Regions from separate parts of the Pseudarthrobacter sp. CCNWLW207 genome, predicted to be linked through region 2. Evidence: predicted binding sites of a transcription regulator. Region 2 holds the regulator's gene; the other holds the start of a gene.

Region 1 (9,370 bases), on a different contig from region 2:
TGCATTCCACGCTTCCGCCCTGCGGGCCTCACCGGGCCGGCCGGGGCATAGTACAACGACGGAAAATTCACCGCCGCGTTTCCGAAATCCTAGCATCGGACGGCCCGGACAGAGCTAAACGGTAGGCTTGTCAAGTGCCTATATCTAATGAACGCATCGTCTGGATCGACTGCGAAATGACCGGCCTGGACATCAAGAACGACGCCCTGATCGAGGTGGCGGCCTTGGTGACGGACTCGGAACTGAACATCCTGGGCGACGGAGTGGACGTGGTGATCAAGCCGGAGGATTCCGCGCTGGCCCAGATGAATGATTTCGTCCGCGACATGCATACGCGCTCGGGGCTGCTGACGGAACTGCCGCACGGCAAGACCATGGCCGAGGCCGAGGCCGCCGTCATGGAATACATCGAAAAGTGGGTCCCGGACCCCCGTAAGGCGCCGTTGGGCGGCAACTCGGTGGGCACGGACCGTGTGTTCCTGTCCCGGGACATGCCCTCAGTGGTGGAACACCTGCACTACCGCGTGATCGATGTCAGCACCATCAAGGAGCTCTCACGCCGGTGGTTTGCGCGAGCCTATTTCCAATCCCCCGCCAAAAAGGGCGGCCACCGCGCCCTCGGTGACATCAAGGACTCCATCGACGAACTCCGTTACTACCGGGAAGCCGTGTTCGTCCCGGCGCCAGGCCCGGACAGCGCAACGGCCCAAGCCATCTCCAAACGCATCGCCGCCGGCGCGGAACCCACTGCCCCAGACGCAGACCCCGCGGTCCCAGGGACGTAATCTGCACCACGTTTGCTTCGAATTTTGGCCAAAAACGGGAAAAGTGGCAAAAGCACACGCGAACAGCAGGTAAGCTATTTGAGTTGCCTTTCCAGAGAGCCGGTCGCCCGGTAGACCTGCAAGGCACATGGTGGGCTTAGCTCAGTTGGCAGAGCGCCTGGTTGTGGTCCAGGAGGTCGCGGGTTCAACCCCCGTAGCTCACCCGCACAGGATGGTTCTAGCAGCCGTTCGAGAAGGAGGCCGCACCGGATATCCGGTGCGGCCTCCTTTGTTTTGCATCCTTGTTTCACGCACAACGGCCGGCATCGCGCCGCATCCCGAAGGACCCGTCTGACATGACAGTTATGCCAATCACCATTTGGGGGGAACCGGTGCTGCACCGCCGGGCTTCCGAGGTGGAAGTGTTCGACGACGAACTCAGGACCCTGATTGCGGACATGTTCGAAACCAACGACGCCGCAAACGGCGTCGGACTCGCGGCGCCGCAGGTCGGGGTCGGCAAGCGGATATTTGTCTACAAATACGCCAACGATGACGGCGCACCTCCCGCAGGCGTATTGGTCAATCCTGTCCTGACCCTGTCCAAAATCTCTGGCGCCCTTCCCGATCCCGATGAGGAAGAGGAAGGCTGCCTGTCTTTTCCGGGCGGACAGTACCCGTTGAAGCGTGCCGAGTGGGCCAGGGTGCGCGGCTTCGACGGCTATGGGCAGCCGGTTGAATTTGAGGCCACAGGGTGGTTCGCGCGGGTAATCCAGCACGAGTATGACCACCTGGACGGAAAACTCTACGTCAACCGGCTGATCGACCGCTATGCACGCAAGGCGATGAAGCAGGCCAAGAAGAGCGGTTGGGGCGTTCCGGGCCTAACCTGGATGCCCGGCGTCGACCCGGATCCTTTCGGACACTAGTCACGAGTCGGACGTCAGCCCGCAGTAACAGTCAGCTGCTGGGGGCAGCTGTCCAGGACCCTCTTCATGGCGTCCTTCTCCGGCTGCGTCACCCACAGCCCGTAGGCGGCCTTCACCGAGATCTGCCTTGCGACATAATGGCAGCGGAAGGCCTTGTTCTTGGGCAACCAGGTGGCGGCGTCACCTGCACTCTTCTGCTGGTTGGCTGGCCCGTCCGCGGCGATAAGGTTCAGGGGGTCGTTGGCCAGGCTCTGGCGCTGCTGCGGTGTCAGGCGCTGCGCGCCCTTTTGCCAGGCGTCGCCCAGGGCCACCACGTGATCGATCTGGACCGCCTTGCTGCTCTCCGAGCCTCGCCGGAAGTCCACGGGAAGTCCTGTGTAAGGTTCGTGGAAATGGCCGGCCGCCACTCGGCATGTGGAGCCTTCGGTGAACACCACGCCCGTGAGGTCACGGCGAAGGACGTCGTTGCGGGTGTCGCAGCCATTCCGGTCCAGGTCCTGCCACGCCTGCCCGAAGGCTTCGCGGTCATAGTTGTCGTTAGGTGCACGCCCCTTGACCGGCAGCCCGTCGAGGGCTTCACGGGCACTCCCCTGGGGCACAGCATGCACCGGGGCCACCGGTTTCATAAAGCCCGGATCGAAAACCGGCGCCTCCGTAGGTCCTGCAATGGCCGGTTCCGCCGCCGCGAACTGGCCGGCAGTGAAGAACCACACCACCGACGCTACGGCGGAAACGGCCAGGAGAATGACCAGGGCCCATGCCTGCCGTGAGCGGCGGCGTGCCCGTCGGTACGCAGACCAGCTGACGGTCACGGGCAGACTGCCCTTCCGGAAACGTAGTGCACCAGAAGAGCCTAGGACACTCCTCGGACAACGTGGCCGATATCCACAGTGTTGGGGAGGAGTGGGAAGCCGGAAGAGACTTTCTTATTGTTCCCGGGTCACCCTCCGGAGATCTTCGGCGGCAACCTGGAGCAGCTCTTCGAGTTGGCGCACGCGCTCTTCGCTGATATCTCCGGCCTTGTAGCCCGCCTGGGCCTCCTCCAGGAGGCGGATGGCCCGTTTGTGGTTGGCCTTGGCTACATCCAGGGCGTGTTCGAGCGTGGTCTCGTGGAGAGTTTCGTTATTCATGCCACCAGTGTGGTCCCGTTTCCCGGCTGATTCCAGAGAACCAGCCGGGAAATTGCCTCAGAGGAGGGAATCAGACGGCGATGGCCGCCAGTGCCGCGGCAGGTTCCTTGGCGGGAAACGACGGCGGGTTGACCCCTGCCATCTCTTCCATGACCCGGACCACCTGGCAGGAGTAGCCGAATTCGTTGTCGTACCAGACGTAGAGGATGACGTTCTTGTCGTTGGAGATCGTGGCCAGGCCGTCCACGATGCCCGCACGGCGGGAACCGACGAAGTCGGTGGACACAACCTCGGGGGAATCGATGTAGTCGATCTGCTTGCGCAGGTCCGAATGCAGGGACATCTGGCGCAGGTAGTTGTTCACCTCGTCCTTGGTGGTGCCGTTTTCAAGGCTCAGGTTCAGGATGGCGAGGGAGACATCGGGGGTGGGGACGCGGATGGAGCTGCCGGAAAGCTTGCCCTGAAGTTCGGGCAGCGCCTTCGCCACAGCAGTGGCCGCACCGGTTTCGGTGATGACCATGTTCAGCGCGGCGGAGCGGCCGCGGCGGTCGCCCTTGTGGAAGTTGTCGATCAGGTTCTGGTCGTTAGTGAAGGAGTGGACGGTTTCCACGTGGCCGTGGATCACGCCGAACTTGTCGTTGATGGCCTTCAGGACCGGGGTGATGGCGTTAGTGGTGCAGGACGCCGCGGAGACGATCTGGTCAGTATCCTCGATGCTGCCGTGATTAATGCCGTGCACGATGTTCTTGAGCGCGCCCTTGCCCGGCGCGGTGAGGAGAACACGCGAAGCACCCTTGCTCTGAAGGTGCTGTGACAGGCCTTCGGCGTCGCGCCAGCGCCCCGTGTTGTCCACCACCAAGGCGTCGTGGATGCCGTAGGACGTGTAATCGATCGTCGCGGGGTTGTCCGAGTAGATGACCTGGACCTGGACACCGTTCGCGGTGATGGTGTTGGCTTCCTCGTCCACGCGGATGGTGCCTTCAAAGGAACCATGGACCGAATCGCGGCGCAGCAGGCTGGCGCGCTTGGAGAGATCCTTGTCCGATCCACGGCGCACCACGATGGCGCGCAGGCGAAGGCCATGGCCGCCACCAGCCTTTTCGATCAGGAGGCGGGCCAGGAGCCGGCCAATCCGGCCGAAGCCATAGAGCACAACGTCAGTGCTGGTGCGGTCGTCGGCGCCGCGTTTGCCCACTACCTCGGCCAGTTCGGCGCGGAGGAACTCTTCCAGCGTGGCGCCGTCGCCCTCGGCCTTGAACTTCTGGTTCAGGCGGGCAATGTCGATCGCGGCCGCGCCCAGTTCCAGGCCGGCGAGGGTGTTCAGCAGCGGGGCTGTTTCTTCCAGAAGCAGCTCATCCTTGCTCATACGGCGGGCGAACCGGTGCGCCTTAAGGATGTTCATGGTGGACTTGTTAATCAGGCTGCGGCCGTGGATGGAAGTCACCACGTTGTTTTCACGGTACAGCCGGCCGATCACCGGAATCATGGCCTCGGCGAGGGCCTCCCGGCCCATCCACGTATCAAGACAAGAATCTGACGTCTGGCTCACAGAACTACCTTCCTTGGGTCAACCACATACGTCCTCGTACGCGGAGGGCGGCCGCCGGAGGTGTTCCGGGGCGCAAGCGTCGGCGGGGATTCGGTCCACCCCGGACACCTTGGAGAAGCGCAAAGAAAAACCACCGGCTGCGAACGCAGACCCGGTGGCAGAACTTCTACGTTCGCTCTCTATTCTAGGCGGGAGAGGCGCCCTGGACTGCCCCGTCCGGCGTGAAGTCACTCACATGACTTGAGCTGACGATGTGTGGATGGGTTGACCGATACGCCGGGTTCTGTGCTCCCGTGCCGTTACCAGCGCGGGAGTAGCGGCCATCCATCTACGGACGCCGTTGCCGACGCCCTCCAGCGGCCTACCCGGACACTCGGGCGGGCAGCCCTCAAACGTGTCCTGTCTGGCCTTGCTCCGGGTGGGGTTTACCTAGCCTTCCCGGTCACCCGGGAAGCTGGTGGTCTCTTACACCACCGTTTCACCCTTACCTGTTTCGTGCCGCTTTCAAACCGGCGCGACACAGGCGGTCTGTTCTCTGTGGCACTGGCCTGCGGGTTACCCCGAGTGGGCGTTACCCACCACCCTGCCCTGTGGAGCCCGGACGTTCCTCGAGCCACTTGCGTGACGCGCGGCCGCCTGGTCAACCCATCCGGCACCCAGTCTACCGGGCAAGGGGGCGCCGAAGTCGCCGGTAAGATCGTACGGTGCTGATTCTGCTTCCCCCCTCCGAAGGCAAGACTCCCGCAGCCCGGGGAACCGCCGTCGACTGGCCTTCCCTCAGCTTCCCGGCACTGAACACCTACCGGGCCAAAGTCCTGGATGCCCTGGGAACGGTGAGTGCACACGAGGACGCCCTCGCGCTGCTGGGCGTCGGGGCATCGCTGCGGGACGACGTCGAACGGAACACCCGGCTGCACGCCGAACCGGCGGCGCCTGCCCACCAGATCTACTCGGGGGTTTTGTACGACGCCCTGGGCTACAAAACGCTGACGCCCGCGCAGCGCCGGAAGGCCGACGAGGCGGTGCTGGTGGTATCCGCGCTGTGGGGTGCCATCCGCTTTGCCGACCGGGTGCCCGCCTACCGGCTGTCGATGGGGACTGCACTGCCCGACGTCGGCCGCCTCGCCTCGTTCTGGAAGCCGCAACTGTCGGAGGCCCTCACGGAGGCTGCGGCAGGTCAGCTGCTGGTGGACTGCCGTTCAAGCACGTACGCCGCGGCGTGGGCACCCCCGCCGGCGCAGACCGTCGCCGTCAACGTTTTCACTGAAGTGGATGGCGTGCGCAAGGTGGTGAGCCACTTTGCGAAGCACACGCGCGGGGAACTGGCCCGGCACTTGCTGGTCCGCCGCGGCAACGCCCCGCAGACCCCGGCACAGCTCCTGAAGGCGGCGCGCGAAAAGTGGGACGCGGAGCTGGTTGACGGTGCAGCCCGTAAGCCGCACGCGTTGAACATCATCCTGGGTTAGTTGGTCGGGCTGGCCGTGTTCCACTCGGCGGAGCGCACCAGGATGGCACCGGAGTCCGGGCAAAAGACGATGTCGTCCTCGGCGGCGGCTTTGATTTCGGCGAGGTCGCCGGGGCTGAGCTTCATTCCGGAAGCCTCGGACGTTCCATGGAACAACCGTGCGGCCCCCACTCCTCGCTTGGCCAGCGTTTTTTCGTAAACGGCCAACATCCCGGCGTCCAGTCCGGCGGCGAACTCAGCGCGTTGGCGTTTGACCTCCGCTGCCTCGGCATCCACTTCAGCCAGGGCTTTGTCCAGCTCCGCGCGGATGTCGCCGAATGAGCCCTGGATGTTGTCCACGATCAGCTGCTGGGCCGCCTGCCTGGCGCGGAGCGAATCCAGTCGCTCCATGACTTCGAGCTCCATGTCCTCGAGGTCTGAGCGGCGCCTGTTCAGCGACGCGATGTCCTTCTGCAGGGCCACGAGGTCCTTGGAAAGCCCCGTTCCGCTGTTGAGCCGGGCCTCGTCGCGTTCAATGCGGGTGGTGACCTGTTCGACGTCGGACTCTGCCCGCTTCAGCTCAGCCTCGGCGTCGTGCACGGCCATCTTGGCGGCACCCAGCTCACCGTTGGCAACCGACAGCGCCGACTGGAGATCCGTGATCCGGGGGTCGGTGTCCAGGGCACGGCGCCGGTTGGCGAGCGACTTCAGCTTGGCGTCCAGTCCCTGCAATTCGAGCAACTTCAACTGTTCCGCCGGTGCTGCCTTGGCCACTGTTACCTCCGCTTGATCCCACCGGCCAGAGCCGGGCACCGAACCGGCGCTCTATAGACTCTAGCGCGTGGCCTGCTCCCCTGGCTCGCTTCGCTCGCCCGGGCCCCTTCGCACCCCAGGCTTAGCCCGGAGTCAGTATGAAGTCCCATGGATCACTGTTGGTGGTGCTCACCTGGATCTCCACATCGTGGCCCTGGTCGGCGAGCACGTTACCCAGCGCAGACGCTGCGGCCGGCAACCACAGCCACTCACTGGCGAAGTGCGAGACGTCAATAAGGTAGGGCCGGCCATTCACGGCGTCTTCGCGGGCCTCAGATGCCGGATGGTGCCTAAGGTCAGCGGTGACGAAGACGTCCGCATTGCTGGCGCGCACCTCGTTGAACAGCGAATCGCCGGCCCCGCCGCACACCGCGATGCGGCGCACCAGACCATCCTTGTCACCTGAGACCCGCACTCCCCCGGCCACCGACGGCAGGATGCCAAAAACCCGTGCGGCGAAGTCTCCGAGGCTCATTACCTCCGCCAGGTGACCCACGCGCCCGATGCCCTCCTCGGGAAGGCCGTTGCTGGCGAGGGTCAGGGGCGATACGTCCTCCAGTCCCAGTGCGTCTGCCAGGACATCAGAAACGCCGCCGACGGCGGAATCACCGTTGGTATGGACGGTCAGCAGTGCGGTTCCAGACTCGATCAGCCGGTGGATTGCCTTGCCTTTGGCCGTGGTGGCGGCCACCGAGGTGACGCCTTTCAAAAGCAGCGGATGGTGGGTGATGAGCAGCTCGGCTCCCCATTCCACGGCTTCCTCAATGACTTCCAGCGTGGGATCGACGGCGAACATCACCCGCGTGACCGGCGAGGACGGCCGTCCGGCCACCAGGCCCACTTCGTCCCAGCTCTCTGCCAGGGATTCGGGCCACAGCTCCTCTACCGCCAGCAACACCTGCCCCAACGTGGGCGGGACTGTCTGCTCTGCCGCGGGGGCTTCCTCCCGGGAGGTCCCGTCGTCGTGCGGTTCCGCATCTGCAACGCCGGTGTCTACAGGTTCCATAGTCTCAGTTTTACCCCATTCGGCGCCCTCCCCTGCATGTGGCAGAGTCCTTATAGGGTTGTCAGGGAATCATCCGGGGCTCCCAACCATTGAAGAGGTCATGAAAACTTTTGTTCTTGGCGGGGGCTGCTTCTGGTGCCTCGACGCTGTCTATCAAAAAACCAAGGGCGTCAGTTCAGTGGTTTCCGGCTACACAGGCGGCCACGATCCGAATCCCGACTACTACTCCGTCTGCAACGGGACTACAGGGCATGCCGAGGTGGTGGCGGTGACGTTTGACGAGGACGTGATCCCTGCCGAGGTCATCCTGGACATGTTCTTCGCACTGCACGATCCCACCACGCTCAACCGGCAGGGATATGACGTGGGCACGCAGTACCGCTCGTCCATGTTCTATGAGACCACCGAGGAAAAAATACTGTTCGAGGAAGCGATCGAACGGAACCAGGCGCTGTGGTCCCACCCCATCGTCACCGAGGTCAGCCGCCTGCCCCGGTTCCACGTGGCAGAGGACTTCCACCAGGACTACTACGCCAAGCACCCGGAACAGGGGTACTGCCAGGTGATCATCAATCCCAAGCTGGCCAAGGCCAGGAAATATTACTCTGCATGGCTTAATGCTTAGCAACGGTTGCGCCGCCATCGTTAGGCTGACCTCAGTATTCACTCTTGAGAGATAGGCATACCTACATGGCACGGATCTATGACGACGTAACGCAGCTGGTCGGCGGCACTCCGCTGGTCCGCCTGAACCGGCTGAGCGAAGGCCTCGGTGCCACTGTCGCCGTCAAGCTTGAGTTCTACAACCCGGCCAACAGCGTCAAGGACCGTATCGGCGTGGCCATCGTAGACGCCGCCGAGAAGTCCGGCGCCCTCAAGCCTGGCGGAACCATCGTGGAAGGCACCTCCGGAAACACCGGCATTGCCCTGGCCATGGTGGGCGCTGCCCGCGGTTACAAGGTCATCCTGACCATGCCGGAAACCATGTCAACGGAACGCCGCGTTATGCTCCGGGCGTTCGGTGCCGAGATCGTCCTGACACCCGGCTCCGAGGGCATGCGCGGCGCAGTGGAGAAGGCCCAGGAAATCGTGGCCAACACGGAGAACTCCATCTGGGCACAGCAGTTCGCCAACGAGGCCAACCCCGAGATCCACCGCACCACCACGGCTGAGGAAATCTGGTCCGACACTGACGGCAAGGTTGACATCTTCGTCGCCGGCATCGGCACCGGTGGCACCATTACGGGCGTCGGCCAGGTCCTGAAGGAACGCAATCCCGATGTGCAGATCGTGGCCATCGAGCCGAAGGACTCCGCCATCCTGAACGGCGGCGCCCCCGGCCCGCACAAGATCCAGGGCATCGGCGCCAACTTCGTGCCGGAAATCCTCGACACCAACGTCTATGACGAAGTCCTGGACGCAACCTTGGAGGACTCCGTGCGGGTGGCCCGTGACCTCGGCATCAAGGAGGGCATCCTGGGCGGCATCTCCTCCGGCGCCATCGTCTGGGGCGCCCTGGAACTGGCTAAGCGTCCCGAGAACGCCGGCAAGCTGATCGTCGCCGTTGTCTGCGACTTCGGCGAGCGTTACATCTCCACCGTGCTCTATGACGACATCCGCGGCTGATCAGTCCGCTCTCCGCCCGTTTCCTGTAGAAAGAACTTTGTGGGCTTTTTCGCAAGACTAAAGGAAGACCTCGACGCCGCCCGGTCCCACGACCCGGCGGCTCGAGGTT
Region 2 (9,370 bases):
AGCAGCGCGAAGATGAGGGCGTAGAGCTGGCCGGGATTGTGGTGGATGTCCACGCCCACGTAGCGCTTCACGCCGTCGAAACTGATGCTTCCCTTGCCGTCCGGCAGGGTGTAGCTCATGCCCGGCGCCAGGGTGATGCCGCCGGCGTCCAGGTTGCGGGCGTTCAGCGGCGTCAGGTCCTTGACGTCCAGTTCGAAAACGTTTTGCGGCGCGCCGTCGTCCAGGCCCAGGTCCCCGTAGAACGAGTTCAGGGTCAACTGCGGGTTAATCAGTTCAGGGTCCCCGCTGAACGAGACGCCTTCCTCGGTTTTGAACGCCGTGGGCAGGAAGAAGCCGGCGAAGCCAAGCTGGTCCGGTTTGGCGTCAGGAACCTTGATCACGACCGACGAGTAATAGTTCTCACCCTGCAGCCTGCCCACTACTGGCCCTTGGAAGGCCACGTTGCCAGCACCGTCACGCACCGTGACCAACGGCGCGTAGCCGTTGCCTGTGAGGTAGATACTGGTACCGCCCAGGGTCACAGGGTCGTTGACTTTCAGGACCTCCTGCTTGGCCGGCGCATCCGGTGTTTCCTTGGTAGTGACATCCGCCGTGAAATCGATGGGCTGGCCGAACTTGCCCCTGGATTCGCGGTCGAACGTGACGGCGAACTTGTCCAGTTGGATGGAGTACGGCTGCAGTTGGCTGGACTGGAAGTTGGTGCCCGGGGTGAATTGGTCGTAACCCACCAGGGTGTTTACGAAGGTGTCACCCTCCACCAGGATGCGCTGGCCGCTGTAGCCGAACAGGCCGCCGACGGCCACGGAGACCAGGACGCCTATCAGCGAGGTGTGGAACACCAGGTTCCCCACTTCTTTCAGGAAGCCGCGCTCGGCCCCCAAAGACGGCCGCGCGCCGTCGTCGTCCCTCACCTCAACCCGGTAGCCGCGGTTCCTCAGCAGCCCGGCGGCGCTGCGGATGGCGTCCGACGCCGGGAGGCCGGCGTCGGCGGGAACCACCAGCGTGCCGTACTCGGGCAGGCGGGAGAGACGTTTGGGGGTCCGCGGCGGCTGGGAGCGCATGGCTTTGTAATGGGCGATGGCGCGTGGGACGACACAGCCGATCAGCGAGATGAACAGCAGGATGTAGATGGCTGAGAACCAGGCCGAGGAGTAGACATCGTAAAGCTGCAGGGTGTCCAGCAGCTTGCCGTAATCCGGGTTGTCCTTAATGTACTGCGTCACAATGGACGGGTTGGCAGGACGCTGCGGGAACAGCGAACCGGGCACCGCTGCCACCGCGAGCAGCAGGAGCAGGAACAGCGCCGTCTTCATGCTGGTCAGCTGCGTCCACGCCCAGCGCAGCATCCCCACGGGCCCGAGGACAGGCAGGGCTGCCTCGGCCTTGGCGGCGGCCACGGGGGCCGGGGACTGGGCCGGAGACAACTTGTTTGCTTTCACGCGCTCGCTCATCAGATCGGCAACTTCACATCGGTTTGGAACCAGTACTGGAGTTCGGTGACCCAGGTGCCCCAGACACCGCTGGCCATCAGCAGCCCCAGGACAATCAGGATTCCGCCGCCGGTGCGCTGGATGGCCAGCCGGTGCTTGCGGAAGAAGGACATCACGCCCATGCCGCGGCGAACCGCCAGGGCAATCAGCAGGAAGGGGATGCCCAGGCCCAGGCTGTACACAAAGGCCAGGAGGGCACCCTTGGCGGCGGAAGAACCGCCTGACAGGCTCAGGAGCTGCACGGCGGAGTAGGTAGGCCCGATGCACGGGGCCCAACCCAGCCCGAACGTGATCCCCAGCAAGGGCGCACCCCACAGGCCGGCCGGCGGCTTGGCATGGATTTTCGCATCACGCTGCAGCCAACCGAAACCGCCCATGAACACCACGCCCATGATGATCACCAGGACGCCCAGGAGCTGGGTGATCCACGCGTTCTGCGAGCCCGTGATCAGCGTGCCCAGCTGGCCAAAGGCACCGCCCAAAAGCACAAAAATCAGGGAGAACCCGAGAACGAAGAGCCCGATGCCCGCCAGCATCCGGCCGCGCTTCTGCTTTTGCAGGTCCACGCCGCTCAGTCCGGTGACGTAGCCCAGGTACCCCGGCACCAGGGGCAGGACGCAGGGCGAGAGGAAGGAGACCAGGCCGGCCAGCAGCGCCACGGGGATGGCAAGCAGGAGCGAGCCGTTCAGGATGGCTTCGGCGAAGGGGCTGTTCACGGTCCGGAGCCGCCGCTACTCTGCCACAGCAGCGGTAATGAGGGCTTTGAGGGTGCCCTTCTGGATTTCGCCCAGCACGCGCGAGGCCACCCGGCCCTGCTTGTCGAGGACCAGAGTGGTGGGGACTGCGCCGGGCGGGACCAGCCCGGAGACGGCCAGGAGAACGCCGCCGTTCTTGTCGTCGAAGCTGGGGTAGGTCAGGTTGAATGTTTTGTCGAAGGCCTCGGCGGTGGCTTTTTCATCACGGAGGTTGACGCCGAGGAACTGCACGCCCTGCTCCTTGAACTCCTGGTGCAGCTCCTCCAGGATGGGTGCCTCCACGCGGCAGGGTGCGCAGGCTGCAAACCAGAAGTTCAGGACCGTCACCTTGCCCTGGAAGTCGGCGGGGGTTACCGCGGTGCCTGTGAAGAGCGTGCCGTTGATGGCGACGGCGGCCTTGCGGTCGGCTGCGGCGAACTCGGTGACCGAACCGTCCCCGGCAACATAGTTCTTGTTGTCGCCTGCTTTGGCCTGCTTGGCCAAGGCATCCTCCTGCGCGCACGCCGACAGGCCCAGGGTCAGGGCGGTCAGGGCCGCGCCACCCGCGGCAAGCACAGCGCGGCGGGACGTTGCCAGGCCGGAGGCGGTCTGGCCGGAGGTGGCGCGGGTGTCCTGGGAACGGAAGGGTGCCACGGTCAGGCCCCCGGGGTGCTGGCGGCACCGGGAAGAAGTGCGGCAGCGGGCTCACTGTACACAACGCGCAGGAGGGAGCCGTCGTCGTCGAACACCAGGGAGGTGATGGACGTCAGCGTGCACTCGCGCTTGCGCGGATCATGCCACAGGGGACGTCCCTCGGCGCTGAGGCGGGTGGCCCAGATGGGAAGCTGGTGGCTGACCATGATGGCCTCGGGCCCATCGGATCCGTAGTCGTCACCGGCCAGCTCAATGGCGCGGAGCCTGGCATCCTGGACCGCAGCCCGGACACGGGCCGCCTGCGCCTTGTAGGGCTCTCCCCAGGACGGCCTGAGCGGGTTGACCAAATGCGGCCAGTGCTTGGGCTTGCGGAGCTCGGCCTTGGTGACCTTCATGCCCTCGAAGTAGTTCTCGGCCTCAATGATGCGCTCGTCCGTGTGGATTTCAAGGTGCAGTGCTTCGGCCGTGGGCACTGCTGTCTCCTGGGCCCTGGTCAGCGGAGACGCCGCGAGATAGACAATCCGTGCGCCAAGGGCCGCACGCTCGCTGAAGTGCGCGGCGAGCGTCTGTGCCATTTCCCGTCCCAGCTCTGAGAGGTGGAATTCGGGCAGCCTGCCGTACAGAACGCCGTCGGGATTATGGACCTCGCCGTGGCGGAGCAGATGGACAGTGGCTTGGGGCATGTTTACCAGTTTCTCAAAGATGGCGTGCTATCCGAAATCTTCTACATCCAGTAGAACTGAAGATTCTCAAAAAATGTTCCGGAAGTGGGAACAAAAGATGCAAATGCATGTTTATACTGAATGCAGCAGTTAGTTGAGACTTCAACAAATGAAGCGTCAACCATTCCCAGTACTACCCGACACACTCCCAAGGAGAAACACCATGTCACTTCCCGCAGACATCACCACCGGCACCTGGACCCTGGACAACTCACACAGCGAAATCGGCTTCACTGTCCGGCACGCAGGCATCAGCAAGGTCCGCGGCCAGTTCAAGGATGCCGCAGCAACCTTGGACCTGGCTGAGAACGTGGCGGACTCCAAGATCAGCGCCACCATCAAGACGGCCAGCTTCGACTCCGGCGATGTGAACCGCGACGGCCACGTCCGCGGCGAGGACTTCTTCGACGTGGAGAAGTTCCCGGAAATCTCCTTCGTTTCCAACGGCCTGGTGGCCAAGGGCAACACCTACGAGCTGACCGGCGACCTGACCATCAAAGGCGTCACCCGCCCGGTGGCCCTGGAAACAGAGTTCAACGGCGTGGCCGTGGACCCGTTCGGTAACACCCGCGCCGGCGTCTCCGCTGAGACCACCATCAGCCGCAAGGACTTCGGCCTGACCTGGAACGCCGTGCTGGAAGCCGGCGGCGTGCTGGTCAGCGACAAGGTTGCCATCAACCTGGAGCTCGCGTTCATCGCGCCCGCTGCATAATTTTGCCTGCTGCCGCCCGGCCGCCGGATCCACTGAGTGGTCCAGCTGCCGGGCGGTGGCGTTTAAACCGGCGTACCTGAGTGCCGCGGCTGTGGGGGATGCCCTGTGTCCGGCGTTCGTGCCCGTAGGTCTATCCTGTGGAAAACCCCTGCCGTTCCCTGCGATTTCGCCGCAAATCTCCTAGATAACAGGGAACCTGCGGTCTACAGTGAGAGCCATGACCAACCCTAGTGAAGTACCGCAGCCTGAGCAGCCGGGCGCCCAGCCGCCTGCCAGCAACGTTCCTCCCGCCGGTTACCAGCCGCCGCAGGGTTACCAGCCGCCACCACAGGGATACCAGGCCCCGGGCCAGGCCTACCAGCAGCCCGCTCAACCCGGCCAGCCCCACAGCCAGCCGGGCCAGCAGGGTGGCTTCCACTTCGAGATGCCGACTGACGGCCCCCGAAACTTCAACGATGTGCTGCCCACGGGCGGGTTCTCCGGCATGTTCAACGTCACAGGGCTGCCCACCGAACTCAAGGTGTCCTACTGGATCTGGCTCATCGGCGGCATTTTGGGCGTGTTGGGCGGCCTCCTGGGACTCTTCGGGGCGCTGGCACTGTTCACGGTTGCCCCCGCGGCGGCCATGTTGGTCCTCCTCCTGGTCCTGGTGGCACTGGCCATCGGTGTCGCCCAAATTATCCTCGCGCTGAAGATGAAGGAAGGCCGGGAGTGGGCCCGGCTGGCCCTCACCATCGTGGCCGGTGTCTCGCTGGTCCTCGCCATCATTGGCGGCAGCGTGGGCGATGGGATCGGCAACAACTGGCTCGGCTTCCTGATCAGCGCCGGGGCAACCGTTCTGATGTGGCTGCCCAACTCGCAGGCATGGTTCACCGCAGTCAAGGGCCGCGCCTGACCTGCCGGTTATGTTGTTTACTGAAGGCCGCGGCCGGCGTACCCGCCAGGCTGCGGCCTTCCCAGCGCTTCGCGCTCTCGCCGACTAAGGCGGAATGAAGCCGGAATACCTCTCCGGAATGACCCGCTACGGAGCCGCCCGGGGGTACGGTGGAAGTAAGCCTTGCTGGGGGTAGGGCCAGTGCACCGATCCCGGCAGCCGATCCGCACTTCGACCTGCAAAGGACCGCTCATGAGTACTCCCCCAGTCCAGCCTCCCAACGAGCCCGAATCCGGCGGCCAGCCCCCCACTCCGCGCTACGGCGAGAACGCACCGCAGTTTGGCCAGCCCACGCCCCCTGCCCCGCAGTACGGACAGAACGCTCCGCAGTACGGCCAAAACACCCCACAGTATGGCGAAACGGGCACACCGGCACCCCAGTACGGCCAAAACACCCCACAGTATGGCGAAACGGGCACACCGGCACCCCAGTACGGCCAGAACCCGCCGGCGTATGGTCAGAACCCGCCGCAGGCCCCGGCCTACGGCCAGCAGCCATTTGGCCAGCAGTACGGGCAGTCTCCGTACGCACAGTACCCGTCCGAACAGCCGGCGGCTACGAGCAGCAACGGAGTCCCCCAGCTGGTCAACATTTCCTTCTGGCTCCTGATCGCCTCGGGCGTTATTTACGTCATTAGCATGCTGATCGGCGTTGGCCAGCTGGATGACCCGCTGATGCGAAGCACCTTCGAAGATGCCATGCAAAGTGGCGGCGCCGGCGGCGAGATCCCCTACGAGGACATCAAGGGCGTTATTGCCGGCACTCTGGTGGTCTTCGCCATCATCGGAGCCGCGCTCTACGCATTGGTGGCTATCTTCATCCGCAAGGGCAAGAACTGGGCCCGGATCCTCGGAACCGTATTCGCGGCACTGTCCATCTTTGGGCTCTTCCAGGTGCCGAACATCGGAACACTGGGAACGCTGATGGGCATCGCAGCCATCGTCCTGCTGTACCTGCCGGCAGCGGCTCCGTACTTCCGCAAGCAGCAGCCGTTCGCCAACCCCTACGGCCAGCCGGGAAACCCCTACGGCCGCTAGCCTTACGGTCAACCGGAAGACATGCCGGCGCTGACCAACCATAGAAACCACACCCAGCGGGCGTGGATCCCGGAGCCGCAGGATTGCTAGGCGGTCTGGCCCGGGGTCTGCGCCCGCTGCGCGTGGTAGGCCAGGATCTGGAGTTCGGTGGCCATGTCCACCTTGCGGAGGTTTACGGTGTCGGGCACCTGGAGCATCACGGGCGCAAAGCTCAGGATGCTATGGACGCCGGCGGCGACGACGCGGTCACACACGTCCTGCGCCACTGCGGCGGGCAAAGCCAGAACCACCATGTTGGCGCCCGTCCGCTGCAGCACGGTTTCGAGGTCTGCAACGTCGCTGACCCGCAGCCAGCCCACCTCATTGCCCACCACCATCTGGTCGGCATCAAAGATGGCTACGACGTCGAAGCCCCGGGACTCAAAGCCGCCGTACCTGGCGAGCGCCTTGCCCAGGTTACCGGCGCCGACGATAGCCACTTTCCAGTCGTGGGTCAGCCCGAGGGCTGCAGCGATGTGGCGGCTGAGGTACTGGACTTCGTAGCCGACGCCCCGCGTGCCATAGGAGCCCACATGCGAGAGGTCCTTGCGCAACGTGGCGGAACTGACGCCGGACAATTCCGCCAGCGACTCCGAGGATACGCGCTCCACGCCTTCGGCCAGCAAGGTATTAAGCGCCCGAAGGTACAGGGTCAGCCTGGCCACGGCCGCCGGCGGAATCTGCTTGGCAGCGGTTTTGTCGTCCTGTACGCCCGGCGCAACCGAATCGCCTTGGACAGACTGGGGAGATGAATCCAGTGAAGTCACTATCCCCTCCCTTGCGTCGCGTTGTGACTCCACTCTAGAGCCCTGCGCTTGCTGCCAACAAAGCCTGAACCATGGCCCGGAACCAGCCCTACTCCGCCATGGCGCGCCGCAGGGCGCGCTCCAGCCGGGCTTCGTCGATCTTCCAGAAATCACGCTGGATGCCGTCCACGAGCACTACGGGGATTTCCTCGGCATAGCGGTCACGCAACTCGGGCAGTTGGTCCACGGGCTGTTCCGCCCACTCAAGCCCCAAGGAGGCTGTTACCCGCCCGACGGCGTCGCGCGCGTCCGCGCACAGGTGACAGTCGGCTTTGGTGATCAGGACAACCTGCGGTTTTGGCATGGTTTAACCGTATCCCCCTTTAGTGGCGGACAGCGCGGCGCACGGCCACGCGGCAGGAGGGGCCGCACGCATTGACTAGACTCGGGGACATGCCCGAGGAGAAGTACGTCGCAGTTCTCACACAGCCGGCTGCGGTACCGCAGACCGGCGAGGCGGCGTTCTTCGACGTCGATAACACCCTCATGAAGGGCGCCAGCCTTTTTCACGTGGCACGCAAGATGCACCAGCGCGGAGCGTTCACCTTGGTCCAGGCCGCCGGATTCGCGTGGAAGCAGTTCAAGTTTGTGACGCGCGGCGAGAACATGGATGACGTCCATGCGGTCCGCGACTCCGCCCTCAACCTCGCCGCCGGAATCACTGTTGAGGACGTGAAGGCTCTCGGCGAAGAAGTCTATGACGAGATGATCGCCTCCAGGATCTGGCCGGGAGCAAAAGCCTTGGCCCAACAGCACCTGCGGGTTGGCCGGCGGGTTTGGCTGGTCACGGCCACCCCCATCGAGGTGGCAACGGTCATCGCCACGCGACTCGGGCTGACCGGTGCGCTGGGCACCGTCGGTGAGGTGGCGGACGGGATGTACACCGGACGCCTTGTGGGCGACATCCTGCACGGCTCTGCGAAGGCTGTGGCCGTCCAGGGCATTGCTGACGCCGAGGGACTGGACCTCAGGCGCTGCTGGGCCTACAGCGACTCCTACAACGACATACCGCTGCTGACCCTCGTGGGACACCCCGTCGCCATCAACCCGGACGCCAGGCTCCGCCGCCATGCCCGGGACAATAACTGGCCGGTGTATGACTTCCGCTCCGGCCGCCGCGCCGCCACCCTGGGCCTTAAAGCCGCCACAGCCGGCGGCGTCGTGTACGGCCTCTGGCGCGGCTTCTCCCGCATCCGCGGCCCCCGCATCTAGGTAGCAGCAGATGTCGTTATAGGCCCTCAAAACGACATCTGCTGCTACCTAGTTGGGTGGGGGCAAAACAAAATGCCCGCTGCCGGGAAGGCAACGGGCATTTCACGCAGTTCGAAGTATCTCTACTTCTTATTGCGGCGCTGGTGGCGCGTCTTGCGAAGCAACTTGCGGTGCTTCTTCTTGGCCATACGCTTGCGACGCTTCTTAATAACTGAACCCACGAAAGTTCCTCACAAACTAGATGCAGTACCTGTCTGATGGAAAGGTCCGTGGACAGAGCTACAGACTGAAACAACCGACAGATTCTTACAATGACGTAAAACGTTCCTTAACAGGGTACCGCTTATCCAGGGCACCCACTGACAGGGCCGCTCAGGCGGTCTCGGAGTGGCCGTCCACAACGGCGCCTTTAAGATACTGTTCAACGGCGCTTTCCGGGACCCGGTAGGAACGGCCGAAGCGCACTGCGGGCATTTCACCTGAGTGGACCAGCCGGTACACGGTCATTTTGGAGACGCGCATGACCTCGGCCACTTCGGCCACGGTCAGGAACTTCGCGTTTGAGAAGTTCTGTTCTGCGGACATTTCCCTTATTCCTTTGCTGACGGATGGACAACAGTGACCCCAGGTTTATGCCATTGCGGTGTGCCGATGCTGAGCCATCCACCAACCATGTGCTAGATACTCTAGAGGTTCATGGGGCTATTGTGAAAGTCACTGGGGGTAATCATTTCCCCGTACGGCGCTTGCGTGCCGACGAGGCGAGCTGGTCCAGCACCGACACGGAGACGTCCCATTCCATGCAGGCGTCCGTGACACTCTGGCCGTACACCAGTTCCGAGCGTCCGGCGGCGTGTTCGTTGACGTCAAGGTTCTGCGCACCGCCCACGAGGAAGCTCTCCAGCATTACGCCGGCGATGGCGTCGGCAGAGGGTCCGCCATCCTCCAGCTGCGAACCGATCTCCAGTGCAACTTCGGCCTGGCGGTGGTGGCTCTTGCCGCTGTTGGCGTGGCTGGCATCCACGACCA

What was found. Region 2 encodes Rex, which represses fermentation and respiration genes when NADH is low (regulators of the CRP and FNR family bind a similar motif). Its sites were predicted from a motif close to CTTGTGAANNNNTTCACAAG; they were not measured.
Region 1: a site for Rex is predicted at 4,591-4,610, ahead of V9L17_RS18235 (glyceraldehyde-3-phosphate dehydrogenase). Genes of this name have one in related genera too.

Annotation. Positions count from the first base shown of each region.
Region 1 covers NZ_JBBCBS010000012.1:102,593-111,962, forward strand. Annotated here, with positions in the region: gene orn (oligoribonuclease) at 135-785, shown strand; tRNA gene V9L17_RS18215 (tRNA-His) at 916-988, shown strand; gene def (peptide deformylase) at 1,121-1,693, shown strand; gene V9L17_RS18225 (HNH endonuclease family protein) at 1,708-2,505, opposite strand; gene V9L17_RS18230 (hypothetical protein) at 2,620-2,823, opposite strand; gene V9L17_RS18235 (glyceraldehyde-3-phosphate dehydrogenase) at 2,894-4,372, opposite strand; RNA gene rnpB (RNase P RNA component class A) at 4,629-5,020, opposite strand; gene V9L17_RS18245 (YaaA family protein) at 5,077-5,838, shown strand; gene V9L17_RS18250 (zinc ribbon domain-containing protein) at 5,835-6,590, opposite strand; gene V9L17_RS18255 (Nif3-like dinuclear metal center hexameric protein) at 6,712-7,635, opposite strand; gene msrA (peptide-methionine (S)-S-oxide reductase MsrA) at 7,736-8,260, shown strand; gene cysK (cysteine synthase A) at 8,326-9,261, shown strand; gene epsC (serine O-acetyltransferase EpsC) at 9,301-9,370, shown strand, end outside.
Region 2 covers NZ_JBBCBS010000006.1:132,068-141,437, reverse strand. Annotated here, with positions in the region: gene resB (cytochrome c biogenesis protein ResB) at 1-1,451, opposite strand, end outside; gene V9L17_RS12150 (cytochrome c biogenesis CcdA family protein) at 1,451-2,206, opposite strand; gene V9L17_RS12145 (TlpA family protein disulfide reductase) at 2,222-2,800, opposite strand; gene V9L17_RS12140 (histidine phosphatase family protein) at 2,881-3,561, opposite strand; gene V9L17_RS12135 (YceI family protein) at 3,764-4,312, shown strand; gene V9L17_RS12130 (hypothetical protein) at 4,530-5,207, shown strand; gene V9L17_RS12125 (Yip1 family protein) at 5,439-6,284, shown strand; gene V9L17_RS12120 (redox-sensing transcriptional repressor Rex) at 6,371-7,090, opposite strand; gene V9L17_RS12115 (glutaredoxin family protein) at 7,179-7,433, opposite strand; gene V9L17_RS12110 (HAD family hydrolase) at 7,523-8,341, shown strand; gene V9L17_RS12105 (30S ribosomal protein bS22) at 8,464-8,562, opposite strand; gene V9L17_RS12100 (helix-turn-helix domain-containing protein) at 8,714-8,926, opposite strand; gene V9L17_RS12095 (3-deoxy-7-phosphoheptulonate synthase) at 9,069-9,370, opposite strand, start outside.